DNA from 2 places in the Bacillus sp. MC1252 genome. Region 1 is predicted to be linked to the other one. Evidence: a T-box and tRNA genes for the amino acid it is inferred to sense, from the RefSeq annotation. Region 1 holds a T-box; the other holds one or more tRNA genes.
What was found. A T-box is a leader RNA that pairs with one kind of tRNA and senses whether it is charged. The one in region 1 lies ahead of ileS (isoleucine--tRNA ligase), so its partner is inferred to be a tRNA-Ile.
Positions count from the first base shown of each region.

Region 2: it encodes a tRNA-Ile, which carries the amino acid that the T-box ahead of ileS (isoleucine--tRNA ligase) is inferred to sense. The anticodon was not compared.

Region 1 covers NZ_CM166369.1:1,448,997-1,464,928, reverse strand. Annotated here, with positions in the region: gene ACYH0L_RS07380 (solute carrier family 23 protein) at 32-1,360, opposite strand; gene pyrR (bifunctional pyr operon transcriptional regulator/uracil phosphoribosyltransferase PyrR) at 1,515-2,057, opposite strand; gene ACYH0L_RS07370 (RluA family pseudouridine synthase) at 2,228-3,142, opposite strand; gene lspA (signal peptidase II) at 3,139-3,606, opposite strand; gene ACYH0L_RS07360 (TraR/DksA family transcriptional regulator) at 3,701-4,075, opposite strand; gene ileS (isoleucine--tRNA ligase) at 4,236-7,001, opposite strand; T-box leader at 7,061-7,298, opposite strand; gene ACYH0L_RS07350 (DivIVA domain-containing protein) at 7,358-7,852, opposite strand; gene ACYH0L_RS07345 (YlmH family RNA-binding protein) at 7,879-8,655, opposite strand; gene ACYH0L_RS07340 (YggT family protein) at 8,709-8,990, opposite strand; gene sepF (cell division protein SepF) at 8,997-9,455, opposite strand; gene ACYH0L_RS07330 (YggS family pyridoxal phosphate-dependent enzyme) at 9,457-10,146, opposite strand; gene pgeF (peptidoglycan editing factor PgeF) at 10,153-11,016, opposite strand; gene ACYH0L_RS07320 (YlmC/YmxH family sporulation protein) at 11,228-11,464, opposite strand; gene ACYH0L_RS07315 (ABC transporter ATP-binding protein) at 11,544-12,323, opposite strand; gene ACYH0L_RS07310 (PTS glucitol/sorbitol transporter subunit IIA) at 12,451-12,807, opposite strand; gene srlE (PTS glucitol/sorbitol transporter subunit IIB) at 12,834-13,844, opposite strand; gene srlA (PTS glucitol/sorbitol transporter subunit IIC) at 13,858-14,388, opposite strand; gene ACYH0L_RS07295 (transcriptional regulator GutM) at 14,407-14,838, opposite strand; gene ACYH0L_RS07290 (NAD(P)H-dependent oxidoreductase) at 14,851-15,932, opposite strand, start outside.
Region 2 covers NZ_CM166369.1:2,718,837-2,734,768, forward strand. Annotated here, with positions in the region: gene ACYH0L_RS13945 (cytochrome ubiquinol oxidase subunit I) at 28-1,359, shown strand; gene ACYH0L_RS13950 (cytochrome d ubiquinol oxidase subunit II) at 1,382-2,428, shown strand; gene ACYH0L_RS13955 (DUF1540 domain-containing protein) at 2,497-2,655, shown strand; gene ACYH0L_RS13960 (hypothetical protein) at 2,681-2,872, shown strand; gene menC (o-succinylbenzoate synthase) at 2,977-4,101, opposite strand; gene ACYH0L_RS13970 (o-succinylbenzoate--CoA ligase) at 4,102-5,550, opposite strand; gene menB (1,4-dihydroxy-2-naphthoyl-CoA synthase) at 5,621-6,439, opposite strand; gene menH (2-succinyl-6-hydroxy-2,4-cyclohexadiene-1-carboxylate synthase) at 6,454-7,281, opposite strand; gene menD (2-succinyl-5-enolpyruvyl-6-hydroxy-3-cyclohexene-1-carboxylic-acid synthase) at 7,266-9,008, opposite strand; gene ACYH0L_RS13990 (isochorismate synthase) at 9,001-10,419, opposite strand; gene ACYH0L_RS13995 (1,4-dihydroxy-2-naphthoate polyprenyltransferase) at 10,802-11,740, shown strand; gene ACYH0L_RS14000 (TraR/DksA C4-type zinc finger protein) at 11,857-12,591, shown strand; gene ACYH0L_RS14005 (TspO/MBR family protein) at 12,678-13,154, shown strand; tRNA gene ACYH0L_RS14010 (tRNA-Glu) at 13,231-13,302, opposite strand; tRNA gene ACYH0L_RS14015 (tRNA-Ser) at 13,310-13,400, opposite strand; tRNA gene ACYH0L_RS14020 (tRNA-Asn) at 13,405-13,479, opposite strand; tRNA gene ACYH0L_RS14025 (tRNA-Ile) at 13,486-13,562, opposite strand; tRNA gene ACYH0L_RS14030 (tRNA-Gly) at 13,579-13,652, opposite strand; tRNA gene ACYH0L_RS14035 (tRNA-His) at 13,664-13,739, opposite strand; tRNA gene ACYH0L_RS14040 (tRNA-Phe) at 13,767-13,839, opposite strand; tRNA gene ACYH0L_RS14045 (tRNA-Asp) at 13,858-13,934, opposite strand; tRNA gene ACYH0L_RS14050 (tRNA-Met) at 13,958-14,034, opposite strand; tRNA gene ACYH0L_RS14055 (tRNA-Ser) at 14,057-14,149, opposite strand; tRNA gene ACYH0L_RS14060 (tRNA-Ile) at 14,157-14,233, opposite strand; tRNA gene ACYH0L_RS14065 (tRNA-Met) at 14,238-14,311, opposite strand; tRNA gene ACYH0L_RS14070 (tRNA-Ala) at 14,337-14,409, opposite strand; tRNA gene ACYH0L_RS14075 (tRNA-Pro) at 14,418-14,494, opposite strand; tRNA gene ACYH0L_RS14080 (tRNA-Arg) at 14,502-14,578, opposite strand; tRNA gene ACYH0L_RS14085 (tRNA-Leu) at 14,590-14,675, opposite strand; tRNA gene ACYH0L_RS14090 (tRNA-Gly) at 14,688-14,759, opposite strand; tRNA gene ACYH0L_RS14095 (tRNA-Leu) at 14,790-14,872, opposite strand; tRNA gene ACYH0L_RS14100 (tRNA-Lys) at 14,880-14,955, opposite strand; tRNA gene ACYH0L_RS14105 (tRNA-Thr) at 14,993-15,068, opposite strand; tRNA gene ACYH0L_RS14110 (tRNA-Val) at 15,102-15,177, opposite strand; rRNA gene rrf (5S ribosomal RNA) at 15,730-15,845, opposite strand; rRNA gene ACYH0L_RS14120 (23S ribosomal RNA) at 15,907-15,932, opposite strand, start outside.

The DNA of each region.
Region 1 (15,932 bases):
CATTCTGCTCATTTTAGAACCCTTGTCAGCCTCACTGGACTTCTTTTAAAAGGTTTTCTGTATTCGATTCATTTGACTCGTTATCCTCCGCTTTCTGGTGCGGCAGGATTAGATTTAACAGGACGCCCGTAATCGCAGCGAGTGCCATTCCAGATAGTGTGAGGTTGATTTGTTTCACCTCAATGAATGCCCCGCCAATTCCGATGACTAAGATGACAGATGCGATAATGAGATTACGCTTTTCTTCAAAATTCACTTTATGATCAATCAGGATTCTCAGGCCGCTTGAGGCAATGATCCCAAAGAGCAGGAACGAAACGCCTCCCATGACCGCGGACGGCACTGTACTGATTAATGCTGACATTTTCCCAACAAAGCCGAAGCAGATCGCAAAGACTGCTGCTCCGCCGATGACGAAGATACTAAACACTCTTGTGATGGCAAGTACGCCAATGTTCTCCCCATAAGTCGTTGTTGGAGGTCCGCCAATGAGTGAAGCGAAGATGGTCGCCGCACTGTCTCCTAAAATAGAGCGGTGAAGACCTGGCTTTTTAATAAAATCTTGCCCTACGACCTTGCTTAACACCACTTGGTGGCCAATGTGCTCTGACATGGTTACAAAGGCAACCGGCACCATCACTGTGAGAATGCTTAACGTCACAGCAGGTGTATAGTCGACAAATGGTACGACGAAGTCTGGTACAGCAAACCATTTTGCGTCAATGACCGGCTGGAAGTTCACGATGCCCTGTGTTAAGGCAAAGAGATAGCCGCTGATAATACCGATTAATACTGGAATCAGGCTAAGGAATCCTCTTAAAAAGATCATGCTGATAATTGTGACAGCTAGTGTAAAGCCTGCTACCATTAAGTGCTTTAGGCTGTATACAAGCTCGGTCGCATTCGGATCAGCATACATCGCCATGTTGACAGCTGTTCCAGCGAGTCCAAGTCCGATCACCATAATGACTGGTCCTACGACGACAGGCGGCAGAAGCTTCATCAGCCAGCCTGTGCCTAGCCATTTAATGAATAGGGCAATGAGCGCATAAGCCACACCCGCCATGAAGGCACCAACCATTGCGGCTCCAGGTCCGCCTGTTGCTTTGACATTCAATATGGGGGCGATAAAGGCAAAGGACGATCCAAGATACGCCGGAATTTGTCCTCTTGTGATGATTAAGTAAACAATGGTTCCAACACCGCTTGAGATGAGCGCGACTGCTGGACTCATGTCAATGATTTTTGGTACAAGAATGGTCGCACCAAACATGGCAAACAAATGCTGAAGGCTAAGTGATAGCCATGTGAACGGTTTTGGGATATCTCGAATGCCTAGATTGGCTTTTTGCTGACTCATGATTTTCCTCCTAGATGTGTCCTTTTTCATTAAAAAAGCCTCTTTGCGAGTATGCGCAAAGAGGCCTAGAAAAACCGTACACGTCATGTAGCCGTGTGCTCGGTAGCTCTGTTATTGCCCTCTTTGCAAACTCTCTGGAATGCATTTAAAAAGGTTATTTTTCATATATAGCGACAAGGTCGTTTTGATCTACTTCATTGAGCTGAACCATGACTGTTTCTGCTTTTGATGTCGGGATGTTTTTTCCGATATAATCCGCTCGAATAGGCAGCTCCCGGTGTCCCCGGTCGACTAGAACAGCAAGCTGGATAGAAGACGGTCTGCCTACATCCACAAGAGCATCCATGGCCGCTCTTACGGTTCTGCCTGTAAACAGGACATCGTCAACGACGATGAGTGTTTTGTCATTGATGTCAGCTGGAATGTCTGCACCCTTTACAAGCGGGTCTTGGTTGTCTGTCTTTTTTGTCAGGTCATCACGGTATAGCGTAATATCAAGTTCACCCACAGTGACTGGGTTTCCTTCAATTTGCTCGATACGCTCTGCAAGGCGCTTTGCAAGATGAATGCCTCTTGTCTTGATCCCGGCAAGGATGACATCCTTCATCCCTTTGTTGCGCTCAATCATTTCATGTGCAATTCGGGTAAGCGCTCGTCTTATCGCTTGTTCATCAAGAATGACTGCTTTTTGTTCCATCTTCTACACCTCTTTTTGACAAATAAAAAGCCCCTTCTGCAAAGGGCAGAGAGGGGCGTTCATTTGTGCATTCACGTGCACAAATGGATCCGTTATCCTTCTCAGCCTCTCTGGACTGTTTTAAAGAATCTCAATTTCTTTGTTTATTATTTCAGAAAAAGAACGGCCTGTCAATCGTTATTTCTTAATGAATCGATAAAAGCTTGCATATCAGCTGGAATTGGTGCTGTGAACTCGATGTATTCTCCTGTTCTAGGATGGTCAAACCCTAAAACACCTGCATGCAGCAGCTGTCCATTGAAATCGACTGTTTTTCTCGGGCCATATTTCGGGTCCCCCGCAAGAGGATAGCCAATATATTTCATATGAACACGAATTTGGTGTGTTCTTCCTGTTTCAAGACGGCATTCGACAAGGGTGAAATCTTGAAAGCGTTCAAGCACGTCAAAGTGAGTGACTGCCTGCTTTGCGTTTTCTTTTGTGACCGTCATGCTTTGGCGGTCTTTTTTGTCTCTGCCAATTGGGGCATCAATTGTACCTGTATCATGCTGGATGATGCCATGGACAACGGCGGTATATTTTCTTGTGACGGTCTTGGCAACTAGCTGATTGACGAGTGATTCGTGCGCCATATCATTTTTAGCGACCATTAACAGCCCAGACGTATCTTTATCAATCCGGTGGACAATTCCAGGTCTCATCACGCCATTAATCCCTGATAAGTCATTGCAATGTGCCATAAGGCCATTCACAAGCGTTCCTGACACATGGCCTGGTGCTGGATGAACGACCATTCCACGTGGTTTATTCACCACTAGCACATCTTCATCCTCATAATAAATATCAAGATCCATTGATTCTGCTTCTACATCAAGTGCTTCCGGATCTGGAATCTCCACTTTGATTTGATCTCCAGCTTGGACTTTGTAATTCGCTTTCACTTGTTTCCCGTTTACTTCGATGAGTCCATCCTTTACCCACTGCTGGACTTGGGTTCTTGACCATTCTGGTTCTGTCGTGCTTAAAAATTTATCAAGCCGTTCACTTGTTTGTTCTTCTGCAACGGCAATATTTACTTGATTCATGTAGTTGACTCCTTATTTTTCTTTCCATCTAAAAGCATTTGAATGAAGAGCAGAATAACCCCTACACATAGAGAAGAATCTGCAATATTAAAGATTGGATAATGATAATCCCCAAATACGAAATGAGCAAAATCAACCACTTCCTTACGGAAAATGCGGTCGATAAAGTTTCCAATCGCTCCGCCAAGCATTAAGGCCAGCGCTACTCCAAGCAGCTTGTCCTTTTGTCCATGCTTTTGCAAGTAATAAATAATTCCCGCAATAACAACGAGTGTGATCACATAGAAAAACCACATTTGTCCTTGGAGAATACCCCATGCGGCTCCTGAATTTCGGTGAGACGTGATATAAAAGAATCCATCAATCACTGGAATAGAATCTCCGAGCATCATATGTTTGACAATGAGCCATTTTGTTAATTGATCTAAACAAATCATAACGAATGCGATTATGTAATAGAACACACACGTTCCTCCATCTTCATACTTTGATCTTTAAGCATTTTATCAAGAAAACAGGAAGGAGTAAAGAAACTTTAGTTGACAGACAAAAACCTCCCTACATGTGGAAGGCTTCAAAATGAGAATCATTTGAATCGTGAGGATAAGGAGTGAATGCTTTTTTCTCGTATTGCTTATGATATAAAAAGTCGTCAGTCGTGCGGGCTGTAGGAAGAATACTCATTTGTTCAAGTGGGATTGCAAGACCTGTTGCCTCACATACGCCATAGGTTCCTTGCTCAATTTTTGCAATAGCGAGCGACACATCTTGCAGCTCTTCTTTGATGTGATAAAGAAGCGTTGTCGTTTTGGCTTCATCCAATGTGACATGGTCATCAGGTGAACGAAATGATGCATATTCAAACAGTTTAGATTGCAGTTCTTCTTTCATTTGAAGGAGTTCCATGTAAATCGTCTCTAGATCGCCATTCATGTCGCTATTTCAACTCCTGCCCTGTCGTGATAATCATATTGTTACCCCGCCTGATCACTTTAAAGCCATAAGATTTTTCCTTTCGTTCTAAACGCTGTCATTTTCTCAGAATAGAAAACGCCCCGCATATGGCGGGGCGCTAGTTGGTGATATCGTACTGTTAATTTTGGTAATATTTCTCCACGATTTCAGCATTTTTAAGTGACAATGTTGGGTATTTCGGATTTGCACCAACATCTTTAGAAATAATGCGGGAACGTTCGCACAGTTCTCCTTCTGCTTTTTGAACCACAATACGTCCTGATGTGTATTCAGGCGCTGATGCATCTTCTTTCTGCTTATCTTCTACCGTTAGTTCAGAGATGATAAAGAGCTGCTTCACATCTTCTTTAATGGATGCAAGAAGGTCTTTCACTTCATCTGTCGCGTAAAGTGTCACACTTGCTTCAAGTGAACGTCCGATGACTTTTTCGTTACGTGCAATCTCTAGCGCTTTTAGAACATCGTCACGCACTTCCATAAAGCGGTCGAACTTCGCTTCTGTCGCTTCCGCATGAGGAACAGTCACACCTTCTGGCATATCCGTTAACTGAACACTTGGCTCTTCAACAAAACTTAAGTGGCTCCATAGTTCATCTGCTGTATGCGGAAGAATTGGTGCAGTCAGCTTTACTAACGCCATTAATGTTTCGTAGAAGACGGTCTGCATGCTGCGGCGGTCTGGATGATCTGCATGCTCAATGTATACGACATCCTTTGCAAAATCGAGATAGAAAGAGCTTAGCTCAATCGTACAGAAATTGTGAATCGCATGATATACGACAGCAAATTCGTAATCATCATATGCTTTTTTCACTTTATCAATTAATTTGTTTAATTTGATTAAGATATATTGGTCCACTTCGCGAAGCTCTTCTACTGGCACTGCATGAATTGCTGGCTCAAAGTCAAAGAGGTTTCCATGCAGGAATCGGAACGTGTTACGGATTTTACGATAAACTTCTGCTACTTGTTTCAAGATATCATCAGACACCGGGTGATCGGCTTGATAGTTGACAGAAGATACCCAAAGTCTAAGAATTTCAGCACCTAGTTGTTTAGCTACTTTGGCAGGTTCAATGGTATTTCCTAAGGATTTACTCATTTTACGTCCTTCTTTATCCAAAGTCATTCCATGGCTAACCACTCCTTTGTAAGGTGCTTTGCCTGTGATAGCTACAGATGTAGATAAAGATGAGTTGAACCATCCACGATACTGGTCAGAGCCTTCAAGATAAAGGTCTGCCGGACGGACAAGGTCATCTCTTTCTTCTAAAACGGCTTGGTGAGAAGAACCAGAATCAAACCATACATCCATGATGTCCTGCTCTTTTGTAAATTCACCATTTGGACTGCCTGGATGTGTAAAGCCTTCTGGCAATAATTGCTTCGCTTCTTTTTCAAACCAAAAATTCGAGCCATGTTCTCTAAATAATTGAGATACGTGCTGAATCGTTTCGTCCGTGATGATCGGCTCACCATTTTCCGCATAAAAGACCGGAATTGGAACACCCCATACACGCTGTCTTGAAATGCACCAGTCACCTCTGTCACGCACCATATTGAATAGGCGTGTTTCGCCCCATGCTGGAACCCATTTCGTTTCTTTAATATTGTCTAATAGCGCTTCTCTGAAATCTTTAATCGAAGCAAACCACTGAGCTGTCGCACGATAAATCGTTGGCTTTTTCGTTCTCCAGTCATGCGGGTAGGAGTGCGTGATAAAATCGAGCTTTTTCAGCGCACCTTTTGCTTCAAGCTGTTCTGTGATGGCTTTATTGGCATCCTCGTAGAATAGTCCTTCAAAACCAGGCGCTTCTTCTGTCATCACACCTTTTTCATCTACAGGACATAGCACATCAAGACCGTATTTCATACTGACATTAAAGTCATCTTCCCCGTGTCCTGGTGCTGTGTGAACACAGCCTGTTCCTGCATCCGTTGTCACGTGATCGCCAAGCATGACAAGAGAATCTCTACCGTAAATTGGATGCTCTGCAACGATGGTATCTAATTCTTTTCCTTTTAGTGTTTTCACGACATCATACTCTTCAAAGCCAAGAGTTTTTGCCACTTGTTCAACCAGCTCAGATGCGACAACATAACGCTCATCTCCAACTTTGAGCACACTGTACTCTAGGTTTGGATGAACACAAATGCCAAGGTTTGCAGGAAGTGTCCAAGGTGTTGTTGTCCAGATGATGAATTGTTCGCCGTTTTCAAGTACGCCTTTTCCATCTTTCACTTTAAATGATACGTAAATGGATGGTGAACGTTTGTCTTTATATTCAATTTCCGCTTCAGCAAGTGCCGATTCACTTGAAGGTGACCAGTTAACAGGCTTCAGCCCTTTGTAAATATAGCCTCTTTTCGCCATTTCACCAAAGACAAGAATTTGCTGCGCTTCGTATTCAGGCTTTAATGTCACATATGGATTGTCCCAGTCTGCTCTGACGCCTAATCGTTTAAACTGATTGCGCTGACCCTCGATTTGCTTCCAAGCATACTCCTCGCATAGTTTGCGGAATTCTGCTGTAGACATTTCTTTTCGTTTCACTTTTTTATTTTTCGTGAGGGCTGTTTCAATTGGTAAGCCGTGTGTATCCCAGCCCGGTACGTACGGTGCATGGAACCCATTCATCGATTTAAAACGGACAATAAAATCTTTTAAGATTTTATTGAGTGCGTGCCCCATATGAATGTCACCATTCGCATATGGAGGTCCATCATGCAAAATAAAGGTCGGGCGTCCTTTTGTCCGCTCTAAAACCATTTGATAGATGTCTTTTTCTGCCCACTCCTCTTGGATTTCAGGCTCTTTGTTTGGTAAGTTCCCTCTCATCGGGAATTCTGTTTTCGGCATTAATAAGGTGTCTTTGTAGTTCATACCCATTCCTCCACATGCAAATTCGTATTAAAAAACAATAAAAAAAGCCCTCTCATCCCATAAGGGACGAGAAGGCTTGTCTCGCGGTACCACCCTTTTAGACAAGCACTATGAAACAGCCGCTTATCCACTCTAAAATCGTAACGTGATCAGACGCCTTTTCTTACTGGTTCATTTCAGAAAAGGAACTAAAGGGGTGATCTCATTGCAGCGTTTCGTAATGTCAGGCTTCCACCATCCCTGATTCGCTTTATTACGCATGTAACAGCTGCGAGTGTCCCTTTCAAACGTTTATCTCTTGTTAATTTATGATGGTATTATATGCAACATGTGCACGTCATGTCAAGATGATGCGCTTATTCTTTTTCGTCAAAGACAGCGTCCACTTCATATTCCAGTAAATGATCCCAATCGTCATTTTTTAGAAGATCAAGCTGAGCTTCGATGAGCATTTGGAAACGAGTTCTAAAGACCTTCGACTGTTTCTTCAGCTCTTCGATTTCCATCGCAATCTTTCTTGATTTTGATAGCGCTTCGTTGATAATGCGGTCTGCATTTTTTTCCGCTTCACGAATAATCAATTTCGCTTCTTTATCAGAATGACGTTTTACGTCTTCTGCTGCTTCCTGCGCCACAAGAATCGATTTGTTTAATGTTTCTTCAATTACCGCAAAATGACCTAGTCTTTCGTCCAGCTCGTTTACTTTGTCTTCAAGCTCGTTCTTTTTACGAAGCACGATCTCGTAGTCTTTACGTACCTGGCTTAAAAACTCGTTTACTTCATCTTCGTCATAGCCACGAAAACTTTTTGTGAACGTTTTATTATGAATATCATTAGGTGTTAATGGCAACCTCGCCACCTCCAGATTCAAGTTCGTTATGTCAGAAGCTCAAATGTTACTTTAAATTTATCTTTTTTTGTCTTCCCATCAATCGTTTTCAAGATAAAGCGGCCAAATCCCCGAACAGAGAGCTGATCGCCTTCGCCGATTGTGAAGGAAGGGTCTTCAGTGATTTTCCAGTTTACTTTGACACGTCCATTTTTGACTAAAAGCTGTGCTTTTTGCCGAGACTGACGGCTGACAGCGGCGCATACCGCATCAAGCCGTAAAGAGGAAATGGTATCTTCTTTGATGTCTGTCTTGCTGATGACTGGCTTTATATCTGCCTCACTGATTTCCTCTAATGAAACGGATGCTCTGCCGACATGTGTCAGCTGCGCCCGAACAAAATCGGCGACATCACTTGTACAAATAAACTGCACATCTTCCTCATTAAATAACAGATCACCGAATTTTTGACGCTTCAAGCCTGTCCCAATGAGTGAGCCAAGAAGCTTCGGGTGTTCTATCGAAATAAACTTTTTCGGATAATTCACCTGAAAATAAGACAGCTCAAAATCCTGAATAGACGGTGCTAAATAATCAGGATAGATCAGGGCTCTTTTGCGCTCCGCTCCTTCATATCCGCCAAAAAACATAATCCCAAGTTCATCAGAATGCTGGATGACGGACTTGGTAATAAACTGCTCACGCGGATCAAGAAAGTCTGTTAATTTCATTCGATACTGGTCGAGTGCGATTTTTTTCCAGCCTAACACTTGGTCGACAAATGGCTGTTCGTCTTTTCTAAAATGTTGATAAATATCGCTCATTTTGTTCCCCTTTATGTAAAAGAGCCTGGCAGATGCCAAGCCCGGCAACCTGTTTACATGATTCCGGCAATCATTTGATAAAGACCAGTTAGTCCATAGGATGAAGCAAAACGAATCACAAGCAATGCCACAATCGGTGAGATGTCAATCATGCCAATTGGCGGAATCATTTTACGAAATGGTTCTAAATATGGTTCACAAATCGATGTCAAAAAACGGCCAACTGTTGTTTCTCTTGCAGAAGGCACCCATGACATAAAGATGTAAATAATAATCGCGAATGAGTAAATCGTTAATGCAGTCTGTAAAATATTAAAAATGTAATATAGAATCACTTTGATTTACCACCTCTGAGATTCTTCCTCTGCCAAAAGCTCTGATATTGTGCCAGATACATCCACATTATCAGGTGTGCACAGGAATATATTTGAGCCTATACGCTGAATGTCTCCACCGATTGCATAAACCGTTCCGCTTAAGAAGTCGATGATTCGCTTTGCTTGATCGTGCTGAATGCGCTGCAAATTCACGACGACTGCACGTCTGTTTTTAATGTGGTCTGCAATCTCTTGCGCCTCTGCATAAACACGCGGCTCACTTAACACCACTTTAGAGGATTTCTGCACGCTTTGCAAGCTGACGACATTTTGTTTTCCTGTCTGCGGGCGCTCTTGAAATGCTGCTTTGTCTTTTGTTCCTTTTTCTTCTTGAACTGGTTCTCTTTCTTCATCAATATATTCGTACTCATACTCTTCATCGTCGAGTGTGAAAAAGCTTTTAAACTTATTTTTTATGCTCATGTCACGCACCTCCTGTTTCATTTCCAACAAGTGAAGAGCCAATCCGAACAAATGTCGCACCTTCTTCAATTGCGATTTCAAAATCGTTTGACATGCCCATTGATAAATGCTGACAAGGTGCATTTACTTGGTTAAGAAGTTTTACCTCTTCTTGAAGGCTTTTTAATGTTTTAAAACAGTTTCGAACCACAGTCTGATCATCTGTAAATGGAGCCATCGTCATCAGTCCAGCAATTTCAATGTGTTTGAAATCAGCAAGCTGTTTCACAAATGGAATCACGTCTTCGCTTTGTAAGCCGTGTTTTGACTCCTCAAGAGATGTGTTCACCTGTACAAAACAGCGAACGGTGTGATCCGCTCTTTTTTCAATTTCATTCGCAAGGGACATTCTGTCGAGCGAATGTAAGTAGTCAATTGTCTGAATGACAGATTTCACTTTTCGCGTCTGTAAACTGCCGATGAAGTGCCAGCTAATGTGTTCATCGGTTATGGCCGCCTGTTTTTCAAGTAACCCTTGGTCACGATTTTCACCGAAGTGCAAAATTCCTGCTTCCTTGGCTTCTAGTGCTCGTTCAATCGAGACATATTTTGTCACAGCGACGACCGATACATCGGCTGGGTTTCTACCTGCTCTTTTACATGCTTCGTTTATTTGTTCATTTATTTGTCTGAGATTCTCTCGTACATTCAATTGCACTTATGCCTCCTTAAACCCTACAAAAGACATCATACGTCCTGTTTTCCCTTGATCACGCCGGTGTGAGAAGAAAAGCTGATCGCTGCAGCTTGTGCACATCGAACTGACATGTATATTTTCTTCTTTTATTCCTGCATGAAGCAATACGTTTTTGTTTAATATTTTCAAGTCAATTTTATATTGTCCTTGTGAAATCTCGGAATACACATCCTCTGTTGAAAAAGGAAGCTTTTTCACTTGATCCATGACAACATCATCTACTATGTAGCAGCAGCTGCCAATTGATGGTCCAATGACGACTTGTATTTGATCAGCCTCGGCACCTTCTTGGCTAACCCATACATATACCATCTTTGCGCCAATTTGTTTGACGGTTCCTTTCCAGCCGGCATGAGCCGTTCCAATCAGTTCATTTTGCGGAGCTAGAAAATAAAGCGGAACACAGTCAGCGAAACAAAGAGCGAGCATCATGTTCGGTTCAGACGTATATAAGCCATCTGTTCCAGGCAGTGCCTCATGATAATGTAGACTTCCTCTTCCTCTTTGCTCCTTCGTGACTTTCATGATGCGGTCCTCGTGTGTTTGGTCAGCAAACACCCAATTAGAGAGCGGCACAGCAGTAGCATCTGCTATGACTTGACGATTCATTTGGACACTAGAAGCATCATCTCCTACATGGAGTCCAGTGTTCATTGATTGATATGGAGAAAGACTGAAGCCGCCATTTTTTGTTGAAAACCCGGCCAAGACCTCTTTACCAGAACATGTCATGTTCGTCCAATCATGAATAGTCAATGCATAAGGTGATTTCTGCTGAAAGGGGTCATATTTGTAAGTCAAAGCTGCCTCCCACCTTTCATTCATCTCTCTTTATATCGCTCCTATTTTACCACAAGACATGCATAGACAGTTAGTGGGATTCATTAAATATTACACTCAAATGTGCCCTTTCTACAGGTTTTTTTTCAAATTGATATGAAAACGTAATCTTATTACCCGAAAAAGACATTGTTTGCTGAGAATGGAGAGCTCGTTTTAAGGAAAAATTGAGATATTCATTGAGGAGTTATACGAATTAAGAAGACAATCGGACAAGTATTACATCTTCGCCAATTTTTACTATATTTCGCCATGGGACGATCATTTCCTCTTCTTTTCCGAAAAACCCCATCATTTTACCTGTGCCGCCAATGATAATCGCTTGTATTTTACCGCTCGTGACATTAATATCAATGTCCCCAATGGTGCCTAGTTTTTTCCCGCTGGATACATCGACGACATCCTTGATTTGGAATTCAGAAATACTGATCATCTTTCCTTCCCCGCCTTTCGTTTTCTACTATAATATGTATGATGGAAAAGCAGGGACGCAGACCAATAGTTTCTTTTATCTACAATTTACTTAAGTGCGGACGGCCATTTCTCCACATGACATCCACCGGACATTCAAAGAAGGAAGATAGCAAGTCGCTTGTCATCATTTGCTTTGTCTCCCCTTTATGAAAAACTGCCCCTTCTTTTAATAATAGGGTGTGGTGAAAAACCGGCAGGATCTCTTCTGCATGATGGTTCGTATAAAGCAAAGTGGGCGCATCAGGCTTCGATGCAATGAATGAGACCGTCTCCAGCACTTGTTCTCTTGCTAAAAAATCAAGGCCCGTCACAGGTTCATCTAAAATCAGCAGCTTCGGATCATTCATTAAAGCCCTTGCAATCAGTACTTTTTGTTTCTCTCCTTGTGAGAGGGTTTCATATGTGCGATTGGCATATTTGAATGATCCGAACGCTTTTAATAGGTCAATCGCTTTCTCTCTCATATCATCTGTTGGTGTTTCATAAAGCCCAATAGAAGCAAATGCTCCGCTAAGGACAATTTCAAATGCATTGTCCTCTCTGTGCAGCTTCTTTTCAAGACCTGCAGAGATGAGTCCAATTTTCTTCCGTAGCTTTTCACCAAGAGCCTCCTTGCCAAAGACATGCCCTAATACCGTCATCTCACCTGACGTTGGAAAATAATACGAGCACAGCATATTTAATAAAGCGGTTTTCCCCGCACCATTTAATCCATAAAGCACCCAGTGTTCCTGCTTTTTCACCTGCCAGTCAACAGAACGCAGCAGCCATTTTCCATTTCGTTTTAAAGAAACACCCTTCAAATCAAGTGACACCATCATTTCCTCCTGAGTAAAAATTCTGAATATACAAATAATGAATGTTTACAGCATATCGTAAATGCTCCTTTCGGTAAACCTCACATAAAAAAGCCGCTCCTTTTTTAGGAACAGCTTTTCTGCATGGTTACGAGATTTCAATTCGTACGCCTTCTTTTATATCAGGAAACGTGTGCGGGGATGCAAAGACAGCTCCCGGTAATACATCATCAAACGGCTCTTGGAAGTAGATCGAAATATGGCCGAGCTCTTTAAAGTTGTCATTTGCTTTATTGCCGAGTGCAGTGATCGTATAAGTTTGATCGCCCACTTGAATGGTTCCGCCTAGTTTCAGCGGCTCTTCTTCTAAATGTTCGAACTCGTGAATGACAGACATATCTCTTAATTCCTGCGGCGCTGCGGGTCCAAATAAAACAATCAGCTTATCTTCTTTAAACTGCGGGACTAAGATCCCAATTTCTTTTACGACAGATTGTGTTACCATGTATCTCGATTCCTCCTTTAATACGTTTAATACATACCGAAGCTGGCAACGTATGCGATCACAACAGATAAAACCCCTGTAATGAGACGGCTATACAAAACAGCTGGTACCCCATATTGTACCGTTTCCGGCTTCGCTTCACCAAGCGATAGCCCAACTGGGATGAAGTCACACCCTACTTGACCGTTGATGGCAAATAGTGCAGGAAGTGCAAATTGAGGCGGAATGTTACCTAGTGCAATTTGACTACCAATCAGAACACCGATGACTTGTGCAATAACTGCACCAGGTCCTAAGACAGGTGATAGGAATGGCAGTGTACAGACCACAACGAGCAGTAAGAGCCCCCATAGAGATCCTGCGAGTGGTGATAGAAAATGGGCAATCAGATCACCGATTTTTGTATAATTGATAATTCCAATTAACATACTGACAAATGCCATGAATGGAATAATGTTTTTCAAAAGCATATCAACAGAATCACGGCCAGCTTGGTAGAACGTGCCGGTTACTTTACCGATTCCTCTTGAGAATCTCATGAGGAAATTGCCTTTTTCCTGACGCTCAATATTTTCTTCTTTTAGCTTTGAATACGTTTCTTTGAAATTCTCTTTATCAATCGATTCACTATTTACTTGACCTTCTGCTTTCGCCTCACCAGCTGATGCTTCCGCAAAGGAAATATCTTTTTCTGTTACCCCTGATACGAAGATATCCTCTGTAATATGTTTTGCAAGCGGTCCAGAAGGAGAGGATGCCAAAACGTCTACAGTTGGAATGCGCTTCATTGGGTAAAGTCCGATTCGCGCGGTTCCTCCGCAGTCAATGACAACACACATCATTTCATCTTCTGGTATGGAATTTTTAAAGCCATCACATGCTTCTGTCCCTGTCATTTCTGCAATTTTACGTGCAACTGGGTGAATGCCTCCCCCTGTAATGGAAACAACCTTTCTTCTTTTACCAGTTGGTTCAAGCTCTAAGCCTTTTCCCCATCCGCCAGCACCTTTTGCTACAAATACTTTGTGGTTTGTCATGTCTAACCCTCCCCTATTGTGAATTCGCTTTCATTTTTCCTGCTAAGTATTTTGTGATCCATTCAGTAATGATTCCGCGAAGTAAAATGACGACAATCCCGACTAAGAAGTAACGAACAGCAAGCTCTGACATTGAATATCCAGCTTCTTTAATCCCGTTCGCAATTCCTAAGTAGACAAATAGTTCTCCTGCATTGGCATACGGGAATAGTGATGTCACCGGATGAACAAATGAAACAGCTGAATCATAGAATGCTGGTTTTTGTTTTTCAGGTAAGAAGCGGCCAAACGTATAAGCCATTGGATTTGTCAAAATAAGAACGGATAAAATCGGCATTAACGTGTAGCGCAAAATGGTATATTTCGCTGCAAATTGGATCGCTCTATTCACTCTCTCTTCTCCAATAAACTTCATGACAGCATAAGTGAAAGTAAGTAGCACAACAAGCGTTGGAACGATACCTGTAACAAGACCCATGAATTGCTTTCCGCCGGCTTCAAACATTCCGATAAAGTGCTCTCCAAACCATTGAATCCATTCCATGTTTCATCTCCCCTTTCTTTAGTTCACATTTGTTATATTTTTCTTCGAAATTGAGACAAGCGCCTGCTCAGCTGCCATAGAGAGTGCTTGCATGACAGCTGGTCCTTTTTTACGTCTTTTCAATGCTTGTTTCATCATATGGTGCTCGTCTAGCACAGCCCCTACATGCTTGCCTTCATATGAAGGAACTTCCTTAAATTTAGATAAGATCGAGACTCCGCCAAGCACATGACATTTTTGAATGATATATGATTCATCGACAATGATGAGCGCAATGGCCCCAGGACCAACTTTGCGCCGCTCCATTCCTGAAAACAAGTGATAGCCTTGTTTCCCTTTATAGTCATCAATCAGTGAATTCATGCTTTTGCGGTAGTACTTGATTTGAATAAACGATAAACCATATTGCACAATGAGAATGATACAAAGTACGATTGCTAATTTTTCCATAGCCTCACGCCCTTATGATTGAAATAAGTGATCTTGTAGTGAACGCAGCTTCCAGACCGTTGTGTTTGAATCAAGTTCTACATCATCATGAGATAGAAATTGTCCTAATTTGATGTCTTTTTTCGCTACTACTTTTCCGCTGATTAAGCCAATTGGAATGTGACCGTTCGATTTCATGTCTTGATGCGTTTCAAGTACACCTCTTACGGAGTATCCACCAATTCCGTCAAGTGTTTCTCCTGCTTTAATATCTCTCTTCGCAACAGCCACTGTTTCTGACACTGGTACACCAATTGGGTGGATGGATGAATCATGCTGTAAGACTGCTTTTGCGATGGTGACTGGTGTTTCAAGACTCGCTAAGTGGAAAGGACGATAAAGCGTATAGTGTGGACCTTTTCCAACTTTTAAGTAGCGAAGCTCTTCATCTACTGGCTCAAGCTCACTCTTGACGATGACAAATACGCCTGGTGCAAGTCCATTTACATATTCAACAACTCCGAAGTTATCCAGCACGCCGCCTTGCTGTTTTTGATTCAATTTATCTGCTACATTGTCTAAATTCGCTTCGACTCCGTGCATGCCCACTTTATCTGGCAAAAGACCTGTCGCATTACTCAATAAGTTCATTTCTGCCATTGTTTTTGTTCCGTCCTGGAACGCCGCCAGCATATGAGCACTCATATGTTTACTATCTGCTTCTGCTTTACACGTATCTGGATTTGCTTCTGGGAAGAACGGGTTGTTTTTGCCTTTCCCAGCAACGAGCACCTCAAGCCCCATTGTTTTCGCAAATTCATATAATTCTAGTGTTGCTGCTGGTTCGTCTCCAGCTGATCCAGAGTAAACAAGCCCTGCGTTCGTGAATAATTTATGCATGACCAAACCGATTGTAATATCGACTTCTACATTTAAAAGAACAAGATGTTTTTTTGAATTAAGCGCTTCCAAAGAAATGTTTGCTCCGACCTCTGGAACACCTGTTGCATCCACAACAACTTCCACGAAATCTGATTGAATCACTTCTCTATAATCATTTGTGACAACCATTTGATGAGACTTCGCATGCTGCTTGTAAAAATTCGCTGCCTTCT
Region 2 (15,932 bases), 1.3 Mb from region 1:
GAAGCGATAAGAAAGGCGGAGAAAAAATTGACTGATCTCGTTTTAGCTAGAAGCCTGTTCGGCACAACAATGGGCTTTCATATTATTTATGCCTCGCTTGGCGTCGGAATCCCGCTAATGATTTTATTAGCTGAACTCATCTTCCAAAAAACGAAAGACCCGCATTATGCAGTCATGGCCAAGCGGTGGACAAAGGCACAGGCTGTCCTATTAGGCGTCGCCATTCCAACTGGTACCATTGCCGGTACGCAGCTTGCCCTTCTATGGCCGGGTTTTATGGAGGTTATCGGAAAGGTCATGTCACTTCCATTTCAGATTGAAATCTATGCTTTTTTTATTGAAGCATTATTTATGTCTATTTATGTGTACGCAGCGGATCGCCTCTCACCTGCTATGCGCATCATTACCGTTATTTTTGTTGTGATCGGCGCAGCCGCTTCAGCAATTCTGATTACAAACGTACATGCTTTTGAAGGAACACCTGCTGGCTTTCAGATGGTCAATGGAGAAATCACAAATATTGAGCCTTGGAAGGCCTTTTTCAATCCAAGTTTTGTTGTGACCGCTACACATGTCGTGCTGTCTGCTTTTACAACAGGTGCCTTTGTGATTGCTTCAGTGGCTGCTTTTAAAATGCTCAAAACAAGAAAGAATGAGAAGCTCTATTCGTTTCATCGAAAAGCCCTTTTTCTTGGACTCATTGTAGGTGGACTTTTCTCTTTTCTTACAGCTTTAAACGGTCACGAATCCGCTCAGCTCCTGTATGAATATCAGCCTGAAAAGTTAGCGGGTGCAGAAGGTTTATTTGAAACCCAATCACACGCGCCTCTTGCAATAGGTGGTTTTACTGATGTCGATTCGCAGGAAATTAAAGGTGCTATAGAAATCCCTTGGGCCCTTAGTTTTCTCGCAGGAAATAGCTTTGATACAGTGGTCAAAGGCTTAAATGATTTTCCTAGAGACGAGTGGCCGCCTTTATTTATTCACACGTTATTTAACGGAATGGTCATTATTGGATCAGTGCTCATTCTATTTGCTGTGTTAGCACTGCTCTACCGTAAAATTTTAAAACGTGAACATTATCCGAAGTGGCTCCTTTTTCTTTACTTATTCGGCGGACCACTTAGTCTTTTGGCCATTGAATTTGGCTGGATCTTTGCATGTACAGGCCGCCAGCCATGGGTCATTTATCGAATGCTCAAAACCTCAGAGGTCGTCACGTCATCAGGCTCTATTGGGACACTCTTCATCCTTTTTGCCATTGTCTATCTCATTTTAGGCATAGCAACCGTTATTGTACTAACGTACTACTTTAGAAAACATTCAATTGAAGAAGACCTACGGTTAACAGAATCTTAAAAAGGGAGCGATCTTGATGCAAATGGATGTTACAACTGATGCGCTTATTGCAATCACCATCTTATGGGGATTCGTTTTTATCTACGCAGTGATGGCATCAATGGATTTCGGCGCAGGATTTTGGTCGATGATTTATATGAATAGAGAGCAAACAAAGGCCGCTAATATTGCAAATAAGTACCTCTCTCCAACATGGGAAGTGACAAACGTATTCATTGTGGCCATCGTCGTCGCATTGTTTAGCCTGTTTCCAGGCGCAACCTTTGTGCTTGGCACCGTTTTATTAATACCGGGCAGCATCATTTTATTGCTTCTTGCACTGCGAAGCGGGTTTCTCGTATTTTCTCATTCACTGCCTAAAAAATACCGGAAAGCCGTCACATACATTTCAGGGATTAGCGGCTTTATCATTCCGTCCATCCTCATCATGGTTCTCCCGATTACCCATGGTGGATTTATCTTTCAGGAGAACAACGTCTACTCGTTAGATCTAGGACTGGTCTTTACAAGTGCAAATGTCTATTCCTTCGTGGGCTTTGCGATTTTCAGCACCCTTTTTCTCTCATCTTTGCTTTTAGCTGATTTCTCTAATGTGGCAGATGAAAACGAAGCCTACAGCATTTATAGAAGGGGAGCACTCATTACGGGTCCACTTTCTCTCATGATGGCCCTCTTTATCATGCTGACACTACGAAGCGAGGCCAATTGGCTGTTCTCAAAAATGATGGAGAACATCCCAATTCTTCTTGTTTCCCTGCTCATGTTTTTGCTTGCGGGATTGGCCCTATTTATACCAAACAGCCGATTTAAGCATCGGAAAGGGAGACCACGTTTAGCCGTCATTGCGATTACCATTCAATATTTCTTAGCAAGCTATGTGTATGGACGTGCTCATTTGCCCTATATGGCTTATCCAGATATTACAATCATGTCTGGATTTACAGACCCTGTCACATTTAGGGCATTATTTATAACGTATATTGTAGGTTTCATCATCTTATTTCCTGGGTTCTATCTCTTCTGGAAATTGTTTATGAAGGATAAGCGCTATATTCGCCAGGAAGATTAACATGAATGGACGACGTTCATTTCGGTTACATTATAAACGAAAGACATACTCAAAAGGAGGTCATCTGTATGAGTCAAAAAATCCTTTGTGAAGTAAATAACTGTTCCTATTGGAATGATGGAAATCGCTGTGGAGCAGATGCAATCTATGTCGTCAGCCACACAGGAAATACGGCTGCGAAAAGTGAAGAAACTGATTGTAAAACGTTTAAACCACAAGATCTTTAAGTCTCATTAAAGGAGGCGCTTCACTTTGAAACACGATCGGCTGCTTCAAACGTTTTTTGACGAAATTCATGACGCGGACGAAGCCGCATTTTATCAGGCAGCTCACTCCTTTTTAAACCTTTGGGATTATGAATATGGTCATGTAACAAACATGCCTAATGAGATGCATCAGTATATTGGACAGCTTGCTTACGACAGCGAGCTGGCAGAAGAGTAAGAAAGAGCGGATCACCGCTCTTTCTTTTTTTCAGACAGGAAGGAAAAACTTTCCCCCACTATACATATTTTCTATTGGATGTGCAAAAGGTGATGATCTCGTTTTCATTTTACAAAATCATGTTTTGTGAACACGTCAATTTTATCTGAGAAAGAACGGAGCGCTTGATAATCAACTTCCACACCCATTCCTGGTGAACGAGGAACCTCAATAAACCCGTTTTCAACTTTGATTTCAGGAAAAATGATATCCTGCTCCCAGTATTTTGACGAAGCTGAAATATCACCTGGGATTGTAAATTGCGGAAGCGAAGCAAGTGCCACGTTCTGCGCACGGGAAATGCCTGTTTCAATCATCCCCCCGCACCATAACGGAATTTGATGCTCCTTACAAAACGCATGAATTTTAAGTGCTTCTGTCAGCCCACCAACTCGTGAAGGCTTCACATTAATAATCTGACAGCTGCCTAGTTCTACAGCTTTTCGGGCATCGTCTAAAGAACAAATGCTTTCATCCAAACAAATAGGTGTTTTTAAATGCTTTTGCAAATGACGATGATCCACAATATCATCTGCAGCTAAAGGCTGTTCAATCATTAATAATCGAATGTCATCAAGCTGCTTCAGTTTACTAATATCCTTTAATTCATAGGCAGAGTTCGCATCCGCCATTAACGGAAGATCAGGGAAAGACTCTCTTATCTTTTGAAGGAGTCCAATATCTTGTCCCGGCTTAATCTTCACCTTCACACGCTGGTAGCCTTGGTCAACATATTGCTGAATTTGCTGAAGCATTTCATCAATGGGTCCTAAACCCGCCACAACACCAGATGGAATTCTCTCTTTCTTGCCGCCTAATACGTCGCGTAAGGACTTATTCTCACGCTTCGCATAAATATCCCAAACAGCCGCTTCAATTCCCGCTTTGGCCATTCTATTGCCTTTAAAGTGGTACAAGCTGTCTGGAATTTCTGAAGGGTGTGTAAAAGAACGCGTCAGCACGTTTGGAATAAAGAAAGCCCTTAGCATGTGATAACAGGTTTCGATTGTTTCTTCTGTATACCACGGGGAAGAGAAGGCAGACACCTCTCCCCACCCAGTCAATCCTGTTTGATCTTTTACCTCGACAATAATAAACTCACGCTCTGAGATTGTTCCTAAACTTGTTGTAAATGGCTGCTTGAGCTTCATCGTGACATGATATAAAATCACTCGTTCAATTTGAATCATCTAAAAAACCCCTTTGATCTTGAGTCTGTGCCTCTGCAATTTATTCGACGCATTTCTTGGCAGCTCGTCCACAAAGTGAAAAGCAGCTGGCCATTTATACTTGGCTAAATGCGACTGACATAAAGCATAGAGCTCATTCTCAGGTATCTTATGGTCTGTCACAAGAAAGGCAGCAGGTACCTCTCCCCATTTATCATCATATATACCCGTCACTCCGGCTTCTTTTACATACGGATGTGTTAAGAGAACCGCTTCAATTTCCGCAGGATAAATATTCTCTCCACCAGAAATAATTAAATCTGAACGTCGGTCGAGCACAAATAAAAACCCTTCCTCATCCACATAGCCAATATCCCCTGTTTTCAGCCAGTCTTGATCAAAAGCAGCAGCGGTTTCTTCTTCACGGTGAAGGTAACCTTTCATTACATTTGCACCTTTGACCATAATTTCACCATGCTCAAAAGGTCGACAAGTGCGTTCTCCACTTTGAATCTTCAGTTCACATCCAAATAGAGGTTTTCCCGCAGATCCAAGCTTTTCTACACTAAATTCAGGCGCAAGTGTCACAATTTGTGAGCAGGTTTCCGTCATACCGTACGATTGAAACACAGGAAAGCCCTTCTCTTTGCTCTCTTGAAGCATTGCATACGGCGCAGGTCCTCCGCCTAATAAAAGACAGCGTAAAGAAGACGGACATTCTTCTAGCCTGCTTAATAAACGGGATAACATCGTTTGAACAACTGATATCATTGTCACACGATGCTGTTCAATTGAATCCTTTATTTCATCAACGTCAAATTTTTGATGAAGCACGACGGTCATGCCATATATAACAGATTTAAATAGAGCTGATAAGCCGCTTATATGAAAAAGGGGCAGCGCAATGAGCCAGCGGTCGTTCTCTCTGATGCCTACATTCAATGCAGAGGAAACAGCACTATGAAAATGATTGCCAAACGTTTGCTCCACCCCTTTTGGACGCCCTGTCGTTCCAGATGTATACATGATGGTCGCTGTTTCATTCAAATCAAAGTCTTTCTCGATTTTCTTTTCATGATCTTGATCAGCTTCAGGTAAAGTTTCCATTGTATAAACAGGTAAATCACCATCATGATCCTTCGCATAAACAGGTTCTGTTAATAAAACCTTGGCTTTTGAATCTACAAGCTGATAGAGTCTTTCAGTTTTTGTTAACTTATTGTTCAATAGCACGATTTTTAATCCTAATAAAAAACAAGCATGAACAAGCATCACCATTTGAGGATGATTGTTCATCAAAAGCGCAACCGTCTCCCCTTTTTTCAGTGATGTACGTGCAAGTCTATTTGCAAGCTCATCTACTTCAAAGGCTAATTCGCGAAATGTCCACTTTTTATCTTGATAAATGAGCGCGACTCGGTCTGGCGTTAAATAGGCACGGTGCAGCAGCCAATTGGGTTGCTTCATCATGACACCTCCTTTTCGTAAAAGAAAACAGCTTAGTCTGATGCACTAAGCTGTTTTCATTCATATCATTGAATCAAGGGAAACGCGGGAACTGACCGAAGTCCGGCTTGCGTTTTTCCTTAAAGGAATCGCGTCCTTCTTTTGCTTCATCTGTTGTGTAATAAAGAAGTGTCGCATCCCCTGCAAATTGCTGAATCCCAGCTAATCCATCCGTATCTGCATTAAATGCAGCCTTCAAAAATCGTAAAGCAGTCGGGCTCTTTTCTAGCATTTCCCCACACCACTTCACTGTTTCTTCTTCAAGCTGCTCTAATGGTACAACTGTGTTGACAAGTCCCATATCAAGCGCTTCTTGTGCATTGTATTGACGGCATAAGTACCAGATTTCTCTCGCTTTCTTATGACCAACAATACGTGCAAGATAGCCTGAGCCATAACCAGCATCAAAGCTGCCTACTTTTGGTCCTGTTTGTCCAAAAATGGCATTGTCTGCTGCAATTGTCAGATCACAAACGATATGAAGAACATGTCCCCCGCCAATCGCATAACCTGCAACCATCGCAATGACTGGTTTTGGAATGACACGAATTAAACGCTGTAAGTCTAATACGTTTAGACGCGGAATTTGATCGTCTCCTACATAGCCGCCATGGCCGCGTACTTTTTGGTCTCCACCAGAACAGAATGCTTTACCTCCAGCACCTGCAAGTACGATCACACCAACATCAGAATTATCACGAGCGCGTGAAAATGCATCAATTAATTCACTGACGGTCTTTGGTGTAAACGCGTTATGTACATGTGGACGGTTAATGGTGATCTTTGCAATCCCATGATACGTTTCATATAAAATTTCGTCATACTGACGCTCAGTTTGCCATTCAATAGCCATCAATATTTCCTCCTTTAATCTTGCGCTAAAATAAACTCACTTACTATTTTACCAAAAAAATGTGGCTGTTCCACATGAACTGTATGCCCTACATGCTCTGCCAATGTTAATTGACTGCCTTCAAGCTCCTGCTGCATACGTTTGGCGATATGACAGAACTTTTCATCAAGCGTTCCGCATATGAACAAAACAGGCAGTTTGATATGCTTTAGTGCCTGCCACATAGACGGCTGTGAACCTGTTCCTATGCCTTCTAGGCTGCGAGCTAGCCCAAGGGGATTGGATTTTAGCCTTCCCTCTCTCAGTTGAGCCAGCCTGCCCGCTGATAAGGATTTCTGCGAAGCAAACAGCGGAATGTTCTCCCAAAAATCCACAAACTGAGTTAAGCCTTCATGTCTAATCTTTTGAGCCAGCTGATGATCCTGCTTTAGCCTTGTCATCCGCTCCTTGAAAGAGTGAATTCCTGGAGAAGTACTCTCAAGAATCAGTTTGTTTACACGTTCTGGATAACGGGAGGCAAATGATAAAGCAATACGCCCTCCCATAGAATATCCGAGAATATTCACTTTGTGAAGCTTTAATTGATTTAAAATCTCTGCAAGATCCGCCAGCTGCTGCGACATCGCATATCTTCTCACGCTTTCTGGCGAGTCCGTGCGGCCATGACCAAGCAAGCTGACCTGAATCAATCTTGTATTCTCCATATAGGCATTCAAGAACTGCCAAGAGGCTGCACTCCCTGTGAAACCGTGTAAGCATAACGTGGCATTCTCAGCCGATGGGTTTTGATCCACCACCTCATACGCCACACCATCACGCATTCGTATTATGAGAGAAGGCATTCTTTTTTCACTTCTCCTAAAATCTCATCCATCATCTGGCGGTGCTTGGCTACACGGGAATGCCGGTCTGTTTCAATTTCGATTAAATGAAGGCCAGGCTCATGTATATGCGTCATGTACACATCGTGTAATTCTTGCTTCGTTGTTGGCTTCGAATAGGTTCCCCCATACAGCTTCGATGCATACTCAAAATTCAGCCCAGTCGGCGTACCGAAGAGTTTCTCATAATACGGTTCATCAGATGCCTGCGGAAGGAAAGAAAAGATTCCTCCACCATCATTGTTTAACAAAACAACCGTCAGTGGAATTTCCATCAGCTTAGCGGCAAGAAGCCCATTCATATCATGGTAAAAAGACAAGTCTCCAATGACCAGGGTGATCGGTTGTTTCAAAGCCGCATACGTTCCAAGTGCTGTGGACACAACGCCATCAATGCCGTTTGCCCCGCGATTCGCCAGCATATGAAAAGATTTCGACTGGGTTTCAAAAAATGTATCCACATCACGAATCGGCATACTATTTCCGATAAAAAGCACACTCTCCTTTGGCAAGAGGTGTTGAAGCTGACGATACACATTTCCCTCGAATGTCAGGTCCTCATCAGAATATTGGGCTGCATGCGTTCTAAAAGAAGAATTGACACGTTGCCAGCAGTTTAAGTAATTTGTATCCTCTCGTTGATCCGCTCTATTTAAGACTTCACCTACAAAAGTAACCACATGACTTTCAATCACGTATGATGCACTTAATCCAGGATCACGAAAACCTCCGCCAGCATCTACCACAATCTGCTTCACTTCTGCATGCTTTTCCAACCACTTGAATAAAGTCTTAGACACAGGCATCGGTCCAAAACGAATCACCATATCAGGCAATAGATGCTGCTGTAATGCTTCATCTTTCAATAAAGAGTCATACGCATCGATAATCAACCCTTCATTTTCATGCCCATTTCGTAAATGAGAAAGCGGGTCAGCTAAAATGGGAAAATGAAAGGCTTTCGAAAGACGTAACACTGCCTCTTGCTCTTCCTTCGTATGAAGTTCACCAGCAACAATCAGCCCTCTTGTGGATTGGTTCAGAATTGACACTAATTCAGACATGACATGATCGTTTGGGAAAGCCTGACCTGCTGCTAATACTTTTTTCGTTTCTTTTGCTTCTCTATGAAAAGGATCAATGGACAGATCAGGTACCAATGGTTCTCTCAGTGGCACATTGACCTGAACAGGTCCTTTAGGCTCCTGCTTTGAGATGTGACTTGCTCTAGCGGCAGCAGTCTGTACATACCGCAGCATCGTTTGACTTTCTTCAGGCAATGCTAAGTCTGTGAACCATTTAACAAACTTACCGAATAAGAATTGCTGATCAATCGCTTGAGGAGCCCCAACTTCCCTCAATTCGTGCGGCCGATCAGCAGTTAAAACAATGAGTGGTACCCGGGAATAATGAGCCTCTACAATGGCTGGGTAAAAGTTAGCAGCTGCCGTACCTGATGTACAAATGAGCAGCACTGGTTTTTGACTCGCTTTCGCAAGACCCAGCGCATAAAAAGCAGCAGACCGTTCGTCCACTAACACATGGACATGGATGTCTTGATGGGCAAGAGCCAGCATCGCAAGCGGGGTTGAACGGGAACCAGGACAGACAACCGCCTCCTTCACACCACCTTGTACAAATTCATCCATCAATCTGCCAATATATGTTGTCATGATGTGATTATTCAATCGGACGACCTCCAAGAGCAGACAGCATTGGTCTTAATTTCACTTGCGTTTCCTCGTACTCCTGCTTTGCAAGGGAATCCTCGACAATTCCGCAGCCAGCGAACAAACGAACATGTTCTTCCTCAATAAGACCTGACCGAATCGCTACAGCAAATTCTCCGTTGTCCTGAGAATCGATCCAGCCAACCGGTGCGGCATACCAACCACGTTTCAGCGGTTCAATTTCACGGATCACCTCAACCGCCTTTTCCTTCGGATATCCTCCTAATGCTGGCGTTGGATGGAGCTGCTCTATTAATGAAAAGAGGGAACAGCTGCTTTTGATTTCTCCTACAATCGGTGTAAATAAATGCTGAATGTTTTTTGTTTTATAAAGACTTGGTTGATGAGGTTTATGCACGTGGTGGCAGTTTGCCTCAAATGCTTGCTCAATCATATTGACGACAATTCGATGTTCAATCAAATTCTTCTCATCGTGAAGCAGTTCCTCACCTAATGCTTGATCTTCGATTTCATCTTTCCCGCGTACAATGGAACCTGCTAAGCATGATGAAAAGACTTCATCACCGCTTTTTTTGACTAAACGTTCCGGTGTGGCCCCAACAAACGCTTGTCTTCCCTGTTCTATAGCAAATACATAACTCGTCGTTTGGTGCTTTAATAATTCTGCTAATAGTGGAGCAAGTTCAATTTGATTTTTATAGTGAAGCAAGACTTCTCTTGCTAAAACAACCTTTTCATATTCGTTCGCACGAATGTGCTCTGTCGCTTCATGGATCGCCTTCATCCATTCCTTCACATCCAGCTCTTCCATATGAACTAGCTCAGCTTGTCCATCAGTTCGTACCGGCAATGTCTCGAAACGAGAAGCTTTCTGTTCTAACTCTTGAATGAGCTGATGAACATTCCCGTCCACCTGCTTCCATTCATTGATCGTAAGAAACGTGCCTTCTGTTGAGACAGTCAGCATCATAGATGGCACAAAAAGATGAGCCTCGCCAAATGCTTCCCAGTGACGCGCCTTCTCTTCATACGGATCAAATGAAAATCCTCCAAATAAAAGCGGACCAACAGCCGCATGCTTTAACTCCTTCTCATCATGAAAATGGAACATGTGTTGTTTTAGCTGTTCCCATTCATGATGAACTGTCTCGAATCGTTCCGTGCCTTGCTCAGATGATTTAATGACGGCCGCTCTGCCAAGTCCAGAAAATATCATTTGGCTTTCTGGATCAGACCAAAAAAACCGCTCGCCTAAAAAATCCGCTTCGCCGCTTTGGAAAAAGGCAAGAGGATCCAGATCGTCAACTCTTCTGGAGTAGCTTATCAAAACAGCATGGTTGACGTTATTCGCTTCTTCTAATGTCGCAAGCGCTTCCTGCCGGAAAGTACTTTGCACTGTTGTCACCATGATACATTCCTCCAAAATCCATGAAATAACATAAAAAAATAAAACCATCATGTGAAAAATACATGAACATTCGAGTATGTCGAATGACCTGTTTTTCTATTATAAACCTTAACAGATGAACTTAGTAAAGAAAACAGCTTTTAAAACCTCGAATCCTTATTATATCACGCTTTCAAGATTTTTTCGCTCCCGCTTATCGAAACGAGAGCATCTAAAGAAAAATGGCAAGATTTGTCCCAAGATTAAGCTTTCTCTCTATATGGCAACGATTAGCAAACATCTTTTTCAGGTTTCATCGCATCAATATATTGACACCTTTTTGAACTTTGCTAAACTGGAATTTGGACGTGTACGTATTTTTTTATTTAAAGGAGTATATTTTATGCAGCATCAATCGATAACAGATCAGCTTTCACCGATTAAGCCTGATAAGAACTGGCGGATTTGGTGGAATTTATTACGACCGCATACATTAACAGCCGCATTTATTCCCGTTACTTTAGGAACTGTTCTAGCACTTCCGAGTGGTCAAATACATGTTGGCCTATTTTTAGCTATGCTATTTGCATCTATGTTTATCCAAATTGCAACGAACATGTTTAATGAGTATTTTGACTATGTTCGCGGGTTGGACAATGAGAAATCTGTCGGCATCGGCGGCGCCATTGTTAGAAATGGTGTGAAGCCAAAAACAGTTCTCAGCCTCGCTTATGCATTATTCGCACTCTCTCTATTCCTTGGGATTTATATTTGCATGATGTCTAGCTGGTGGATTGCACTTATAGGACTTATTTGTATGGCAGCAGGCTATTTCTATACCGGTGGACCTGTACCAATTGCTTATACACCATTTGGAGAACTTGTGTCAGGTGCTTTTATGGGATTAGGAATCATCCTTATTAGTTTCTATATCCAAACAGGAACACTGACGTCAACAGCTGTTCTCGTGTCATTGCCGATTTCTATTTTAGTTGGAGCCATCTTACTGTCGAACAATATCCGGGATTTAGACGGCGATAAGGAAAATGGACGTAAAACACTTGCTATCCTTGCTGGACGAAAAGCTGCAGTGAACATTCTACTTTCCATGTTTTTGGTATCATACGTACTCATTTTTGTTTATATCCTCACAGATATCATTGGCCTTTGGAGCCTTCTTGTTTTACTCAGTGTGCCGAAAGCATATACAGCCATTAAAGAGTTTAAGCAAAAAGAAAAGCCAATTGAATTAATGAATGCCATGAAGTCTACAGCTCAAACCAATACATTTTTCGGTTTCCTGTTAACGATCGCATTGATATTACAATATTATATTGCGTAGCATACAACGCCTGCAGCCGCAGGCGTTTTTTATGAGGAATTGCTTCAAATTGGAACAAGTCTTACATGCAAAATTGCTCATACTAACAATATGTTTGATATGAAAGGATGATCGCATTGTTGTCTAAAGACGAATTACATCATTTGAAGCAGAGACTTCTCGATGAAAAACAAGAAATTGAAGCCAATAGCCATGACGATGAACAAAAAGTATCATTTCCTTATGATGCAGTCGGAGAACTGTCTGCCTATGACAACCATCCTGGAGACCAAGGAACAGAACTGTTCGAGCGCGGAAAAGATATTGCCTTAAACAGTTTGGCACATGAACATTTGTCAGACATCAATGAAGCACTCCAAGCAATCGCAGACGGCTCTTATGGTGTGTGCAAGGTATGTAAAGCCCCTATTCCTAAAGAACGCTTAGAGGCCTTGCCTACCGCCGTCACATGCACAGAGCATTCAAAAGAGCAGACCGTTTCACAAAATCGTCCCATTGAAGAGGATTTGTTAAATCCACCATCAGGACAATTTGAAAATGAAGAAAGTGCTGCCTACGATGGAGAAGATGCATATCAAGACGTAGAACGCTACGGCAACTCTGATACCCCGTCCGATATGGAATTTCCTCCCGAGACATACGATGATGTGTATACACAATCAGAAGATGAAGATTATGTTGAAGACTATGAAGGATTCGCAGCTGCTGATCTCGAAGGAAAAGCAAGCAAGGTGTATCCGAATAAAGCACACGAAGCCTATGAAGATGCATTAGATGAAGAAGGCGTCATGACGGTGTTTGGTGACTTGAAGCCGTACGAAGAAGAACCTTATACAGAAAAAAATCAATAGGCCCCTCATATTGGGGGCTTTATGTTTATATCATGTAATAATTGGGAAATCACTTTAAGAGTGAATTTGATTGGAGGAGATTCTTGATGGCTAGAAAAAGTATCATTTGGGCGATTATCGTCTTCTTTATTACATACGCACTATTCTCTATTGCAGGGTTCTTGTTCCCTATTGACAGAGAATGGTATGATGCATTAAACAAACCGGAATGGACACCTAGTGGGGGTGTGATTGGAGCTGTGTGGGCTGTCTTATTTGCTCTCATCTCGTTGTCCGCAGCGATTATTTATGGGAAGTATGGATTTCAAAAAATCACTTTACCGTTTTGGATTCTTTTTCTTTTAAATTATGTCTTCAATCAAGCCTTTAGCTTTTTTCAATTTACACAAAAAGATTTGTTTGCCGCTACCATTGACTGCCTGCTTGTTGCACTGACAGCACTCGCACTTGTCATCGTCTCACGTAAGCTCAGTAAAGTCGTTTCTATTTTACTAATCCCTTATGTCTTATGGGGATTCTTTGCGACATACTTGTCTTATACGATCTATTCCATGAATATGTAAAAAAAGACCGCGATGATGGCGGTCTTTCGTTTTGATGAAAATAAAAAAGAGATCTTTCATAGATCTCTTTTAAAAATGACCCGTACGGGATTCGAACCCGTGTTACCGCCGTGAAAGGGCGGTGTCTTAACCGCTTGACCAACGGGCCAGATAAATGGCGGAGAAGGAGGGATTTGAACCCTCGCGCCGCTTGCGCGACCTACACCCTTAGCAGGGGCGCCTCTTCAGCCACTTGAGTACTTCTCCATTTTGGCTCCGCAGGTAGGACTCGAACCTACGACCGATCGGTTAACAGCCGATAGCTCTACCACTGAGCTACTGCGGAAGATCATGGTGGGCCTGAGTGGACTCGAACCACCGACCTCACGCTTATCAGGCGTGCGCTCTAACCAGCTGAGCTACAGGCCCATGAACGATATACAAATGGAGCGGGTGATGGGAATCGAACCCACGACATCAGCTTGGAAGGCTGAGGTTTTACCACTAAACTACACCCGCAAAAATATGTATGGGGCGATTGATGGGAATCGAACCCACGAGTGCCAGAGCCACAATCTGGTGCGTTAACCACTTCGCCACAACCGCCATACTGTCAATATTTATTTGTAAAAGTGGCTCGGGACGGAATCGAACCGCCGACACACGGATTTTCAGTCCGTTGCTCTACCAACTGAGCTACCGAGCCATGTATTTCATTTAAAAATGGCGGTCCGGACGGGACTCGAACCCGCGACCTCCTGCGTGACAGGCAGGCATTCTAACCAACTGAACTACCGGACCAATATAGAGATAAGAAAAAAATTTGGTTGCGGGGGCAGGATTTGAACCTGCGACCTTCGGGTTATGAGCCCGACGAGCTACCGAACTGCTCCACCCCGCGATGATATGGTTTTTAAAAAATATGGCGGAGGAAGAGGGATTCGAACCCCCGCGGGCTTTGACACCCCTGTCGGTTTTCAAGACCGATCCCTTCAGCCGGACTTGGGTATTCCTCCGTATAGATGGTGGACCTTGTAGGACTCGAACCTACGACCGGACGGTTATGAGCCGTCTGCTCTAACCAACTGAGCTAAAGGTCCTTTATAGCGGCGGAGGGGATCGAACCCCCGACCTCACGGGTATGAACCGTACGCTCTAGCCAGCTGAGCTACACCGCCATGATAAAAATAATCCTTTAAGAAGTGGAGCCTAGCGGGATCGAACCGCTGACCTCCTGCGTGCAAGGCAGGCGCTCTCCCAGCTGAGCTAAGGCCCCATAAAAGATGGTCGGGAAGACAGGATTCGAACCTGCGACCCCTTGGTCCCAAACCAAGTGCTCTACCAAGCTGAGCTACTTCCCGATCTTAATGGCGCGCCCGAGAGGAGTCGAACCCCTAACCTTTTGATCCGTAGTCAAACGCTCTATCCAATTGAGCTACGGGCGCTTATTGTATAATGCCGAGGGCCGGACTTGAACCGGCACGGTAGTCACCTACCGCAGGATTTTAAGTCCTGTGTGTCTGCCAATTCCACCACCCCGGCGTGGATGGTATAAGCGGAAGACGGGATTCGAACCCGCGACCCCCACCTTGGCAAGGTGGTGTTCTACCACTGAACTACTTCCGCATTACAGGATTTCTTTATTTTGTTTGGCTATGCGGGTGAAGGGACTTGAACCCCCACGTCATAAAGACACTAGATCCTAAGTCTAGCGCGTCTGCCAATTCCGCCACACCCGCATGAAAATGGTGAGCCATGAAGGACTCGAACCTTCGACCCTCTGATTAAAAGTCAGATGCTCTACCAACTGAGCTAATGGCTCGCTTTAAAAGCGACTTGTCTATCTTACCATATGAAAGTGGTGCCGGCAAGAGGACTTGAACCCCCAACCTACTGATTACAAGTCAGTTGCTCTACCAGTTGAGCTACACCGGCTTTATCTATCCTAACATTATGTAAGAATAAATATGGTGGAGGATGACGGGCTCGAACCGCCGACCCTCTGCTTGTAAGGCAGATGCTCTCCCAGCTGAGCTAATCCTCCACTATGTAGGAATCTCTCGATCCGACAAAGATTATTATATACAGGTTTTACTCATTTGTAAAGGCTATATTAAAAAAATTTTATTTCATTTTTCGTTACGCATTTCTTTTCATAAATAATAGTCATTTCCCCTGTCAAAACTGCTGCAATTCAATGTTTATCAGCTAAACCTCTCCACTCTTTATTCTCTTTAAAAACATTCAATTCCTTCTGAAATATCAGCTCCCCATCATTTTTATACTTTAATGATATAGATATTCCTTATAGTTCATTGATAGGCGTAATATATTAATGAAATAGCAATAGGCTTATACATTTCCATTTAAATGAATTTGTATGCAGTGTCTTAGACAACCTACTACTCTGTCTCTCTATTGTTTTTTCCATAGACAAGGTTTCAACACGCTCAATGTGCTTTCTTCTTGTTTTCAAAGCGTTTCGCTTGTAAATGAGGTGACGCTGCCATCGTTCATTAAACAAATGAAATCAGATAGACTTCCTTTCAAGTACCACAAAAAAGATCAGTTCCGTCTGGAACTGATCCTTAGAAAAGCTTGGCGGCGTCCTACTCTCACAGGGGGAACCCCCCAACTACCATCGGCGCTGAAGAGCTTAACTTCCGTGTTCGGTATGGGAACGGGTGTGACCTCTTCGCTATCGCCACCAAACCTGATGGAGAGAATGTTCTCTCAAAACTAGATAACAACGTTCAAACTTCACATTAGAATATAGGTTAAGTCCTCGATCTATTAGTA